One region of the Photobacterium sp. NCIMB 13483 genome, then DNA from elsewhere that is predicted to be linked to it. Evidence: predicted binding sites of a transcription regulator. Region 1 holds the regulator's gene; each other region holds the start of a gene.

The links. The regulator PurR, encoded in region 1, represses purine synthesis genes. The targets are predictions, from matches to a motif close to TNANGNAAACGTTTNCNTNA.
Region 2: a site for PurR is predicted at 2,251-2,270, ahead of C9I86_RS09205 (NCS2 family permease). Genes of this name have one in related genera too.
Region 3: a site for PurR is predicted at 2,269-2,288, ahead of folD (bifunctional methylenetetrahydrofolate dehydrogenase/methenyltetrahydrofolate cyclohydrolase FolD). Genes of this name have one in related genera too.

The regions. Positions count from the first base shown of each region.
Region 1 is NZ_PYLV01000011.1:9,410-13,620, forward strand. Features, by position in the region: gene C9I86_RS10420 (carboxymuconolactone decarboxylase family protein) at 1-139, opposite strand, end outside; gene C9I86_RS10425 (TfoX/Sxy family DNA transformation protein) at 620-1,207, opposite strand; gene purR (HTH-type transcriptional repressor PurR) at 1,574-2,578, opposite strand; gene C9I86_RS10435 (heme ABC transporter ATP-binding protein) at 2,958-3,749, opposite strand; gene C9I86_RS10440 (iron ABC transporter permease) at 3,746-4,211, opposite strand, start outside.
Region 2 is NZ_PYLV01000009.1:32,059-36,269, reverse strand. Features, by position in the region: gene C9I86_RS09210 (aminoacyl-histidine dipeptidase) at 1-1,239, opposite strand, end outside; gene C9I86_RS09205 (NCS2 family permease) at 2,321-3,610, shown strand; gene gpt (xanthine phosphoribosyltransferase) at 3,679-4,137, shown strand.
Region 3 is NZ_PYLV01000012.1:11,604-15,814, reverse strand. Features, by position in the region: gene clpP (ATP-dependent Clp endopeptidase proteolytic subunit ClpP) at 1-93, opposite strand, end outside; gene tig (trigger factor) at 199-1,497, opposite strand; tRNA gene C9I86_RS11005 (tRNA-Arg) at 1,932-2,008, opposite strand; gene folD (bifunctional methylenetetrahydrofolate dehydrogenase/methenyltetrahydrofolate cyclohydrolase FolD) at 2,358-3,215, shown strand; gene rfaH (transcription/translation regulatory transformer protein RfaH) at 3,292-3,795, opposite strand.

The DNA.
Region 1 (4,211 bases):
ACAAAGCCACTAACCAGAAAAGCACTGGTTTTTGTCCCCATAGTTTCGCGGGATTGAGAATATTGCCAAAATGGCGTTTTTGAAGCCATAGCAAAGGTTTGACCCATAATGAGAATGTTTTTTTGGTTAATATACGCAAGGTATGTCCTTATTAAATGAGAATCACATCGACTCTTAAGTAGCAAGACCGAGGGAAGTGATATTGTATTTCATTTAATGACAAAAATTTTTATTATTCAAAAAATTATTAGATATAACAAAGAACAAATAACAATAATGAATGTATGAATTGTTACATTTTATGTGGTGAATGATGCTTTAGTGTGGTATTGGATAAATATTCGTTCAAGAACGTTAAAAATACGTTTTTATGAAGGATGTATCTATGATTTTCGATATAAAGAATAAACAGGATCTTGGATAACTATTTTTTCATGGAATGTGTATTTTTAATTGTGCTGTATAATTAATGTACACAGTAAGATGTGTTCAGAGGAAGTGCAGGTTCAAGTAAGGATAGTTTGGAAAGATTATATGCAGATATCGAATAAAATAAATTAAAGAGGCACTGAGCCTCTTTATTCTTAAGCGTCACTTAGCCAGTTGACGAATATATTTATTATAGTTTTGCGAGCAGTTCGTTACGTCTACTTTCTGGTATTACAGACCAATGTTGGCCATGTATAGCACCTTCTAGAGCCCATAATAATTCTAAACTTAATGATGCCTCTTGTGTTTTTTGTAATGCCTTATAGGCGTTGAGTGCACCAAGATCGTATAGTTGATCAATAGTTTGAATACCTGCTTTTTTGAGCATTCTTTCATTTGATAGGCGTAAGTTAGGTAAATCTTTTATCCTAGCTGGCGCGCAACATTCTTTTGCTTTTTTATCAGCAAGTGCTGCTTCAAGAGAATATTTAGCTTGCTCTATTATTTTTTCAGGTTCTTCCCACCATTCATCAAGAATTGCGTAATGTTTAGTTATTACAGGAAACCCACGTTTCTTATAGATGTACGGTTCTAATCCCGCTTGTTGAAACTCCTCTTCAGTTTTAGCGTTTGCTCTTAGGTGAAGTTTATTATTAACCACAAGTGCGAACATTGCTTCGCCTGCGAAAATACCAAAGCCACCAAACATAGAACGCGATTTAACATTACCTAAATGGTCTAATAATTTTAATGAGTTTTTTAATATTGGTTTATCCATACTTCTACTCGGTGAATAAATGAGTGTCACCTAACATTAAAGTAGTCGTAAATTGACTTATTATTAAAGTTATTTACGAGAGAATTTTCCTACTCTAAATCATCCATGTATCACTTTATAAATAATATTATCAATATAGAAGTATTATTTATAATTTGTAAGTCTTTTGCTTACTATTATATGTATTTACAAGACCTATTATATTCGATCTTTTAAAAAGGTAAGTTTTAATATTAATTAAAGCTGATGAATCTGTGAGTTTGTTCATGTTTTTGAGAATAAGATATTTTTTGTAGGATCATCGAGCGAAATTCATTAGCTATAAAAAAGCCAATAAAAATATTGGCTCAATCAAAAGGGGGCGTGTTAGCGTAAATCCTTTACTGACTTGCGCTCAACGATGGCTGGCGTCATTTCAAAGATTTGAGGTTCATGATCTTTGTTCTTCATGCGTTCCATTAAAATCTTAATGGCGGTTTTACCTAAACGACGCTTTGGCTGATGGATAGTTGTTAATGGTGGCGCGAAGTAAGGCGCAAGATCAATATTGTCGTAGCCAATAATTGAAATATCACCAGGAACGCGTAACCCTGCTTGTTCAAAAGTACTGATCAGTGCCATTGCCATAATATCATTGAAACAGAAAATGGCGGTTGGGCGATCTGTCATTGCAATATACTTCTCAGCAGCTTCAACGGCTGAATCACACTCAAAGTCACCTTCAAGAATCCAGTTTTCGTTAACCGCTAAGTTTGCTTCTGCCATTGCTTTATTAAAGCCTTTTAGGCGTTCACGACACGTTGATTTATCGTTGTGGCCTGATAAACAACCGATACGGCTATGACCATGATCGATAAAATACTTAGTCGCAATGTAGCCACCTTGCTCAGCATTATCCTGAATTTTATCAGTATGTGGGCTTTCTGGACCCCAATCCATCACTACCATTGGTAGGTCTTTTTGACGCTCAAGTAGATCCAGTAATTTCTGATCAAGATCAGAACACATTACCAATAAGCCATCGACACGCTTTTCTGCAAGCATGCGCAAGTAATCATATTGCTTAGAAAGGTTACCTTCAGTGTTACATAAAATGAGCGTGTAACCTTCACGGTAGCAATACTCTTCAACACCATGTACAACCTCAGCAAAAAAAGGGTTGGTTGACTTAGTGACTAGCATGCCAATTGTACGGGTTGTATTACATTTTAGGCTACGCGCAACAGCACTTGGTGCGTAGTTAAGCTCTTCAACAGCAGCAAGTACTTTTTTCTGTGTTGCTTCTGCGACAAAGCGCGTTTTATTGATCACGTGTGAAACTGTTGTAGTTGAAACGCCAGCCATACGTGCAACATCTTTAATGGTTGCCATATTTATTCTTCTAATAATGGGTGCTAGAGATGTTTCTAGCTAATCGTGAGGTACCAAATTGAGTAATTACTGAGATGAATATAATTCAATGTTTTTCGGTAAAGTCTCTCGTTAATTATTCAATTTGGCACCAATAATGTGTCTACTGCATACTTAAATAGTATTAACACTAAAAGCCGCATTTATTCGCGGCTTTATAATTATTGCATATTTTTCAAGTGTAATCGCTTGCGTTCACATTTTACTGAGTGTTACGCGTAGTGCAACGTTTCAATTGTCTGGGAGTAAATTATTTGATAACTATCAACAAAAAATCGTAAATTTCAGTAATTTTACTGAAATTTACAAGAGATAATCAAAAAGACGATGAACTTTAATACTAGGATAGTAGATAAGGATAACCATGAACAGGGTGGGGATGTACGGAAATGTTCCAACCGTAGACATTGTTAATTATTTCAGGCTGTAATGCTTGCCATGGTGATCCATCGGCTTGAATCTTACCGTGTTGAATAATGACCATACGTTGAGCATATTGCGCAGCTAAGTTGAGGTCATGTAATACGATGATAACCGCGGCACCTTTTGCTGCCATGGTTTGTGCCATTTGTAGCGTTTTATGCTGGTGGGCGAGATCTAAGGCAGATGTTGGCTCATCTAACATTAGAATACATTTATCATCAGCTTGACTGAGTTGTGTTAGCACGCGTGCGAAATGGATTCGTTGTTTTTCACCCCCTGATAACGTGGGATATAAGCGTGGTGCAAGATGAAGAACATCAGTATTACGCATGGTTGTGAGGGTGATATCGTCAATTTCTTGGCGTGACAAACATAGCGGCATAGTGCCAAGTTCAACCACTTCTTTACAGGTAAAGGCGAAAGACAGCGAACTGTGTTGCGGTAAAATACCTAAATGACACGCCAGTTCAGATCGTTGCCAATCTTCAATATCGCGATTAAAAAATGTAACCTGCCCACTTTCAGGTGTTATTTCACCGCAGAGTATTTTAAGTAACGTGCTTTTTCCTGCGCCATTAGGCCCAAGTAGCGCCGTTATTTCACCCGCTTTTATATCAATATTAAAGTCATCTAATAATACTTTTCCTGCCAATGTTAATTGCAAATCACGTGCCGAAATGACAGTTGGGCGTGCAGAGGTTACCGTCATGCGATTCTGCCTTTTTGTTTATTCAATAGATAAATGAAGAATGGAGCGCCTAAAATAGCGGTAATAATACCAACGGGGAGTTCTTGTGGTGCAAAAGCACTACGCGCGATCATATCTGCGACAAGTAAAATTAAAGCACCTAGAATAGCTGAGATTGGCAATAATGTTTTATGATTAGGGCCTGAAATCATGCGCCCTAAATGGGGGATCACCAGACCAATAAAGCCAATAGGACCTGTAATAGCAACGGTAATCCCCACACCAGCAGCACATACAATAATTAAACTGCGCTTTAGATGTTGAACATTAACACCCATATGACGAGCTTCAGCTTCTCCTAATAAAAAGGCGTTCAATGCATTAGCTTGGCGATAACAATAATAATAGATAACAATGAGGCTCACAAAGGCAAGACAGATACTTGACCAAGTCGCCCCTGCAAGTGATCCCATTGACCATAAT
Region 2 (4,211 bases), on a different contig from region 1:
ATCACGGAATACTTGCATGATTTCAGAATCAGCATCAGGTTTCCAACCTGGGTATGCGCCAGATGAAACACACTGTGCGCCAGTAAGTGCCGCTAATGATTGCAACATACCTTCAACGTAGCTACGACCAGAATCGATCAATGAACGAATCAGACATAGGATCGTTACTGTGTTTGTTTCAGTCGTGATTACACCCATGTTTAATGATGTTTCTACTACGCCTTCAATATCATCGCTCATGCGAATAACACCGTTAGGACAAACATTTAACGTATGCATTAAACGTGTTTGGTCAGCCAGTACCATAACATCGCTAGGTTGTGCACATGCTTCAGTAAATAAGGTAATGTCAGTTTCAACATGGCCTAATTCAGCACTAACGATTTGTTGGTAATGAGCAAATAACGTATTAAGCTTATCGATATTTGCCGCTGGTAATGTTGCAACAACGCTTGCTTCACGTGGTAGGGCATTACGTAAGCTACCACCAGTGAAATTGTTGATACGTAAATCAAGCTCATTAGCATGACCCACTAAGAAACGCGCCATTATTTTATTCGCGTTACCACGACCAGTATGAATATCACAGCCTGAGTGACCGCCTTTTAGGCCTTTAACAACTAATTTAATTGCTTGATGTTCAGCCGGAACAGCTTCGCGTTGAATATCAACGGTCAACGCAACATCAACACCGCCTGCGCAACCCATGTAAACTTCGCCTTCTTGCTCAGAGTCAGTATTCAATAGAATATCACCCTCAAGCCAGCCTGCTTCCAAACCAAAAGCACCTGTCATGCCTGTTTCTTCATCGATGGTTAATAATACTTCTAATGGACCATGTTCGATGTCTTTAGCCGCTAGAATGGCAAGGCAGGTAGCCATACCCATGCCATTGTCTGCACCTAGTGTTGTGCCTGTCGCCGTTACCCATTCACCATCAATAAATGGCAGAATTGGATCTTGAGTAAAGTCGTGGACAGTGTCTTCATTTTTTTGTGGCACCATATCAATGTGTGCTTGAAGTACAACGCCTTTACGGTTTTCCATGCCAGCTGTTGCTGGTTTTTTAATAATAACGTTGCCGGCATTATCACGACGAACATCTAATCCTTCCGCCTGTGCGAACGACACAATGTATTGTGCTAGTTGCTCTTCATATTTAGAAGGGTGAGGGATTGAACAAATCTGATCAAAGAAATGCCAAACAGCTTTTGGTGATAGTTGAGTAATTTCAGACACGGTAGCCTTCCTTTTAATATACGAGACTGGGCTAGTGTCATTTTGTAGGGTCTTAGCCGTAAAATGACAAAATAGGTAGCGAGTGTTTTTATCGCTTTGGTTTTAGCATATCACTCTGCCTTTAGGGGAGATAGGGCAAATAATAAAATCTTATAGCACTGATTTCTGCGATTATTACGGCACTGATGCCGTTATCCTCAATCATAATTGTGGTTATGTCTTTTATATGATCAAATGTGCTGAAAAACATCCAAAAAGAGAGGGATTGAAATATAACCAAATAATAATGTAATAAATTTACACGAAAAGCCATATCTCAAGTTAAAAAAGCAGAAAGTGTGATCTACTTAAAAAAAACGTTGTAAATTTATTTCATTTTGACTATAGTTTAGTCATGCCTAATTGATAGGCACAATGATTAACACGACATGTTCAGGATGAACCCGAGATATCGCCTCCAAGGAACCGAGAATAAGTGAGCCGCGATGGCAAGCCACTAACGATGACGTTGGTGTACTTATGACTAAGGTGATTTAAATGAAAATTTTTTCTTCAATGACACATTTTTGGAATAACCGTACTGTATATACAAGTAACTTCCATTACCCAACGCCGTACCGTTACTAATTAGATTTTATTGTTTTGTTGCTTTCAACGAAACAAATGCAAGTTTGTTCATCCCCTTAAATTAAGAATATCTCGATAACACTATCCAGTTATCTGCAACATTCTGCCGCCACTTCCCTTTGAAGTGGCGTTTTTTTAGCTGCTTTTTATGTTATACCCTCATTTTTATTCTGGTTATCGACCTTTATTAACACTTGTTTAGTTATTTAAAAAGTAAATGTTCAAAAAATAGCCATGGATGTTTTGTTTTTAATTAACTGATAAATATACTTTAAATAGACGTTACTTAAGTTATATCAAGACTGATAGTTATTGTTTTACGCTTTTCAACGATAAAATCTGGAAATTGCGTGATCGCATGATTATAATCAGCCCCGAAATGGATTGCGCAATCGTTTTCTATTTCTTGGCGTTGTTTGTTACTTTATTGCGTATCTCTAAGGAACCGAGAAGCATGCTAGAAAAGTTATTTAAACTCACTGAAAATGGCACAACTGTGCGCACTGAAATTATGGCAGGTGTTACTACCTTCCTGACAATGGCTTATATTATTTTTGTAAACCCCACTATGCTAGCCAGTACAGGAATGGATCAAGGTTCAGTGTTTGTTGCTACTTGTTTAGCGGCAATGATTGGCTGCTTTGTGATGGGTTTTTATGCTAACTATCCTGTCGCACAAGCACCGGGCATGGGACTTAACGCCTTTTTTACTTATACCGTTGTTTTAGGTATGGGTCATACATGGCAAGTGGCATTAGCAGCAGTATTTTTATCTGGCTTATGCTTTATTGCATTGAGTGTTATGCGCGTCCGTGAATGGATTATCAACGCGATTCCTCATTCATTACGTATCGGTATTTCAGCCGGTATTGGTCTGTTTTTAGCGTTCATTGCTTTGCAAACATCAGGCATTGTTGTGGCGAGTCCTGCAACATTAGTCACCGCCGGTGATTTAACCAGTTTTCCAGCAATAATGGCTGCACTCGGTTTTTTCCTGACGATTTCTTTAGTACAACGTGGTTTTAAAGCGGCGGTATTAATTGCGATTTTAATTGTAACTGCAATCAGCATTATTGTTGGTGAAGTGGATTACAACGGCATTATGTCAATGCCACCAAGCATTGCTCCAACCTTTATGCAGCTTGATTTTTCAGGCGCGATGGAAGTGGGGTTAATTTCAATTGTGTTTGCCTTTTTGTTTGTTGATTTGTTTGATACCGCAGGCACATTGGTCGGTGTTGCAACTAAAGCAAACTTAATTGGTGAAGACGGCAAATTACCGCGTTTAAACCGAGCACTATTAGCCGACAGTACTGCAACCTCGATTGGTGCACTATTGGGGACGTCAAATACCACATCTTTTGTTGAGAGTGTGTCGGGTGTCGCAGTTGGCGGTCGTACAGGTCTAACAGCCGTAACAGTTGGCGTGTTATTCTTATTAGCCTTATTTTTTGCCCCATTGGCTGGAATGGTTCCAGCCTATGCAACGGCGGGTGCGCTGTTTTATGTCGCGATTTTAATGATGTCAGGTTTGGTATCGATTGATTGGCGAGATTTAACAGAAGCGGCGCCGGTGGTGGTTGTGTGTTTACTAATGCCTTTAACTTATTCAATTGCGGAAGGTATTGGTCTTGGTTTTATCACATTTGCGGTCGTAAAAGCATTGAGTGGCAAGGGACGTGAAGTAAACATTAGTGTATGGGTTATTTCAGCGCTATTTCTTGCGAAGATTATTTTCTTATAAGCGTAATGTTATATACGTTTACATAAATTTATGCGGTTTTAAATCGCTGTTTCAGAGGTTGTTTTACTATGAGTAATAAATTCGTCATCACTTGGGATAACATGCAAATGTACACGCGCCAGCTAGCAGAAAAATTGCTACCAGCAGAGCAGTGGACAGGTATTATTGCAGTTAGTCGTGGCGGTTTAGTGCCAGCTGCTATTTTGGCGCGCGAATTAGGCATTCGTCATGTTGATACCGTATGTATCGCAAGCTACGATCATGATCACCAGCGAGATATGAAAGTGATCAAGCAAGCTGATGGTGACGGTGAAGGCTTTATCGTGGTTGATGACTTGGTTGATACTGGTGGTACTGCTGAAAAAATTCGTGAAATGTACCCACGCGCTAAGTTTGTAACAGTATGTGCTAAGCCTGCGGGTCAGCATTTAGTTGATGATTTTGTTGTTAGTATTCCACAAGATACTTGGATTGAACAACCTTGGGATATGGCGGTTACTTTCGTCGATCCTATTGCGAAAAAGTAATTCGTTTATTTCAGCACTGATTCAGCAATCAAGTTGTGTTGCGGTAATCATCGAGCTTGAAAACTAAGTTTTAT
Region 3 (4,211 bases), on a different contig from region 1:
GTAAGAACGCTCACCACGAGAAGTCTGCTCGACCACCATCGGTACCAGCGCATCCATAATCGGTGACATGCCGTTTTGTGCTTGGTAGCTCATAATCTTATTTCCCTAAAATAAATGGCCCGAATGAAAATATTCACACGGACCATTGTTAGCAGAAGACTTGAGATAATGTCAAATCTCTACAGCAATTTCAGTAAATTAAGCAGCAGGATTCATTAGATCGTTGAAGCTAACTTCTTTATCTGAAACCTGAGCTTTAGCTAGAAGTGCATCAATTGCTTGCTCTTCTAGAGCAACGTTGCGCATATTATTCATTAGCTGCTCGTTGCTTGCGTAGTATTTAACTACTTCTGTTGGATCTTCGTATGCAGAAGCCATTTCAGCGATGATTGCGTTAACACGCTCTTCGTCTGCTGTTAGTTCTTCAGCTTTAATTACTTCACCAACTAATAGACCAACAACTACACGACGCTTAGCTTGCTCTTCGAACAATTCACGTGGTAGTTCAGGCATGTTCTTAGCATCGCCGCCAAAACGTTGTGCTGCTTGCTTACGTAGTGCTTCGATTTCTTGATCGATAAGTGCTGCAGGAACAGTGATGTCATTTTGCTCAACAAGACCGTTAAGAACTTGATCTTTAATGCGGCCTTTAACAGCTTGCTTAAGTTCACGTTCCATGTTCTTACGAACTTCAGTCTTAAGACCTTCAACAGAACCGTCTTCAACACCAAACTTAGCAACAAACTCTTCAGTTAGTTCAGGTAGCTGTTGTGCTTCAACTTTGTGAAGAGTGATAGCAAATACTGCTGACTTACCTTTTAGGTTTTCTGCATGGTATTCTTCAGGGAAAGTTACTTCTACAGTAAACTCTTCGCCTGCTTTATGACCAACAACACCTTCTTCGAAACCAGGGATCATACGACCTTGGCCCATAGCAAGTGCGAAACCTTCAGCTTTACCGCCGTCGAATTCTTCGCCATCGATAGTACCAACGAAATCGATAGTTACACGGCTATCAGCTTCAGCTGCTGCTTCAACGTCAGTCCAAGTAGCTTGTTGCTTACGTAGTGTATCTAGCATGCCGTCAACGTCAGCATCAGTTACTGTAACAACTGGCTTCTCAACAACAACTTTGTCTAGACCAACTAGTTCGATTTCAGGGAAAACTTCAAAAGAAGCTTTAAATACTAGATCTTTGCCTTCAGCCATTTCTACTGGAGTAAAAGTTGGCGCGCCTGCTGGATTAATCTTTTCTTTAACGATAGCTTCGATAAAGTGGCGGTGCATTACTTCACCTAGGATGTCTTGACGTACAGAAGCGCCAAACATTTTAGCAACCATCTTCATTGGTGCTTTACCTGGGCGGAAACCGTCGAAACGACGAGTTTTAGCAATTTTACGTAGTTCAGCAGCAACAGCATCTTCGATGTTTGCAGCAGGAACTGTAATAGTTAGGTGGCGTTCTAGACCTTCAGTGGTTTCAACGGTAACTTGCATTATATTTAACCTCAAAACTTACTCAGCTTTTCTGAGTGGTGTTGCCGAACAGCCATTTACTGACGGTGGCATCCTTTCATGTTACAGCTCGAAAACCATAACGCCTAAATTCTTTCATCAAGATTCTGATAGTAGGTCACCTACTTATCAGAGCGCGCTATTATAACGACACGTAAGCGTGACGTCGAGGTAGATACCTTTAAACGCGAGCGATCTCTTTAACTGCCTTACAAGATAGGGGCTAGAAATATCATTTCAAGGGGAAAAATGAAAATAATCGCTTTAAAACCCTTTTTTTTGGTTTAAATGTCGGAAAAACGAGCTAATTAGGAAAAATTTCAACAATAGTAGAATAGAAAAATAGTCGTGAAATAGATCTAATACTAGAAAATAAGAGATTGATGAATCAAAGAAATGATAATGAAGAGAAGAGATGGTACGCCCTGCAGGATTCGAACCTGCGACCACATCCTTAGAAGGGACGTGCTCTATCCAGCTGAGCTAAGGGCGCATCATTGTGTAGCAAGGAGCTACGAGGCAGGATTATACGTAGCTGTAAGGTAAGGTCAATCCCTTTACTCTATTTTTCCGATATCAAATGGCTAACTGGTTAAATATACAACAAAAACACCCTGTTTAAGCAAATATTTCAAGCAAACCACGTCAAACATTCCTCCTCTTCCCTACTGATAATTTCTTTCGGCAACATTCTTTTTATTCGTCATTATTTACTCTTACCTTAATTCTTGATTCAATTTCAATATATTATCAAATAGCAAACGTTTGCTTAATGGTAATTACATTTGTAATCTGCCACAATATCAGCGTTGATACGTTAACCAACACAACAAAGGATCACCATGAGCGCTCAAATTATTGATGGGAAAATCATATCCCAAACTGTACGACAAGAAGTTGCTGCAAGAGTCAAAGCTCGCACCGATGCCGGATTACGCGCACCTGGGTTAGCGGTTGTTCTCGTAGGTCAAGATCCTGCCTCGCAGATTTACGTTGGTAGTAAACGCAAAGCGTGTGAAGAAGTTGGCTTTATTTCAAAATCATACGATTTACCCAGCACAGCATCTGAGCAGCAATTACTCGATTTGATTGATGAACTCAATCAAGACCCCACAATGGACGGTATTCTCGTGCAATTACCGCTACCTGCGGGTATGGATAGCACACGAATTCTTGAACGCATCGATCCAGAAAAGGATGTTGATGGCTTCCACCCTTATAATGTCGGCCGTCTTAGCCAGCGTATTCCTAAATTACGCTCATGCACTCCAAAGGGTATTATCACGCTTCTTGAACGTTATAATATTGAAGTGCGCGGTAAGCATGCCGTGATTGTTGGCGCATCAAACATTGTTGGACGCCCAATGACATTAGAGCTATTACTAGCAGGAGCAACGACAACAACCTGCCATCGCTTTACGCAAGATCTTGAAGGTCACATTCGCCAAGCTGATATATTGGTCGTCGCTGTCGGTAAACCTAATTTCATTCCTGGAGATTGGATTAAACCTGGCGCAACAGTGATTGATGTAGGTATTAATCGCCTTGAAAATGGCAAATTATGTGGGGATGTTGAATTTGATGTTGCTTGTCAACGTGCAAAGCATATTACACCAGTTCCGGGTGGTGTAGGACCAATGACGGTAGCAACCTTAATTGAGAATACGTTGCTCGCCTGTGAACAATACCATTCAGCATAAACACATGAGCGAACAACAATAGCGTATGATGGGATATACAAAAGCGAGTAGCAACATACTCGCTTTTTTATTGCTATTATTCTTTGTTTTTTACTAAATCAGTATTCTCTACACTGACTTTTACTTGTTTACCCAGCAAATTAATCAGCATAAATGAGCGTTTCTCACCATCAGGCTCATGATAAATAGCGTCAAGACCTTTAAATTTACCTTGCTCTAAGACTAATTTATCCCCCTGCTGAGGTAATGATTCAAACATATCTTTATATGAATCATTATCTTCATTAAGCATCAAATTATAAACAAGCTCTTCGCTAACAATTTGTGGCATTGCCCCCTGACGAATAAAATCTGCGACCCCACGCGTTGAACGTACCGTCGTGAAACTTAATTGTTCAGGATCAAAAGTAACAAAAACATAGCTTGGGAATAACGGCTCATAGCATTCACAACGTTTACCACGAACAATTTTTTCTACCACAACCTGAGGGTAATAACATTCAGCCCCTTGACGATCAAGATTGATCACTGCGCGTTCTTGTTCACTACGCTTACAATAAAGTAGATACCAATCTTTCATTATCAACCCCAATAAAATCTTAACTTTTATTAGTATATACAAAATTAATACTGATTTACATCTCTCACCTTTTACCTCGATTTTAGGATGGCATAGTGCCTTTATATTCTATGGCTATAGGTTTAAACGATATTATTGGCTAATATTCACCACTGAAATTGTAACATACATGAATATTCCCAACTGATGATATAAGCGACCAATATAAGACTCAAAAACAATATAAAAAGCTAATTTTAAAAGACAGAATAGTGTAAGATACAGCTCTGCATGATGAAATTTGATTTTTCATAACTGAGCAATAAATACACAATCGCTTATTTATCAGCTTCTTATAATGTTTTATTATTGTTCGTTAAATGTAAAAACTTGCAGTTAAATATATTGTGCTTTATAAACCTACATGAATGAGCAAA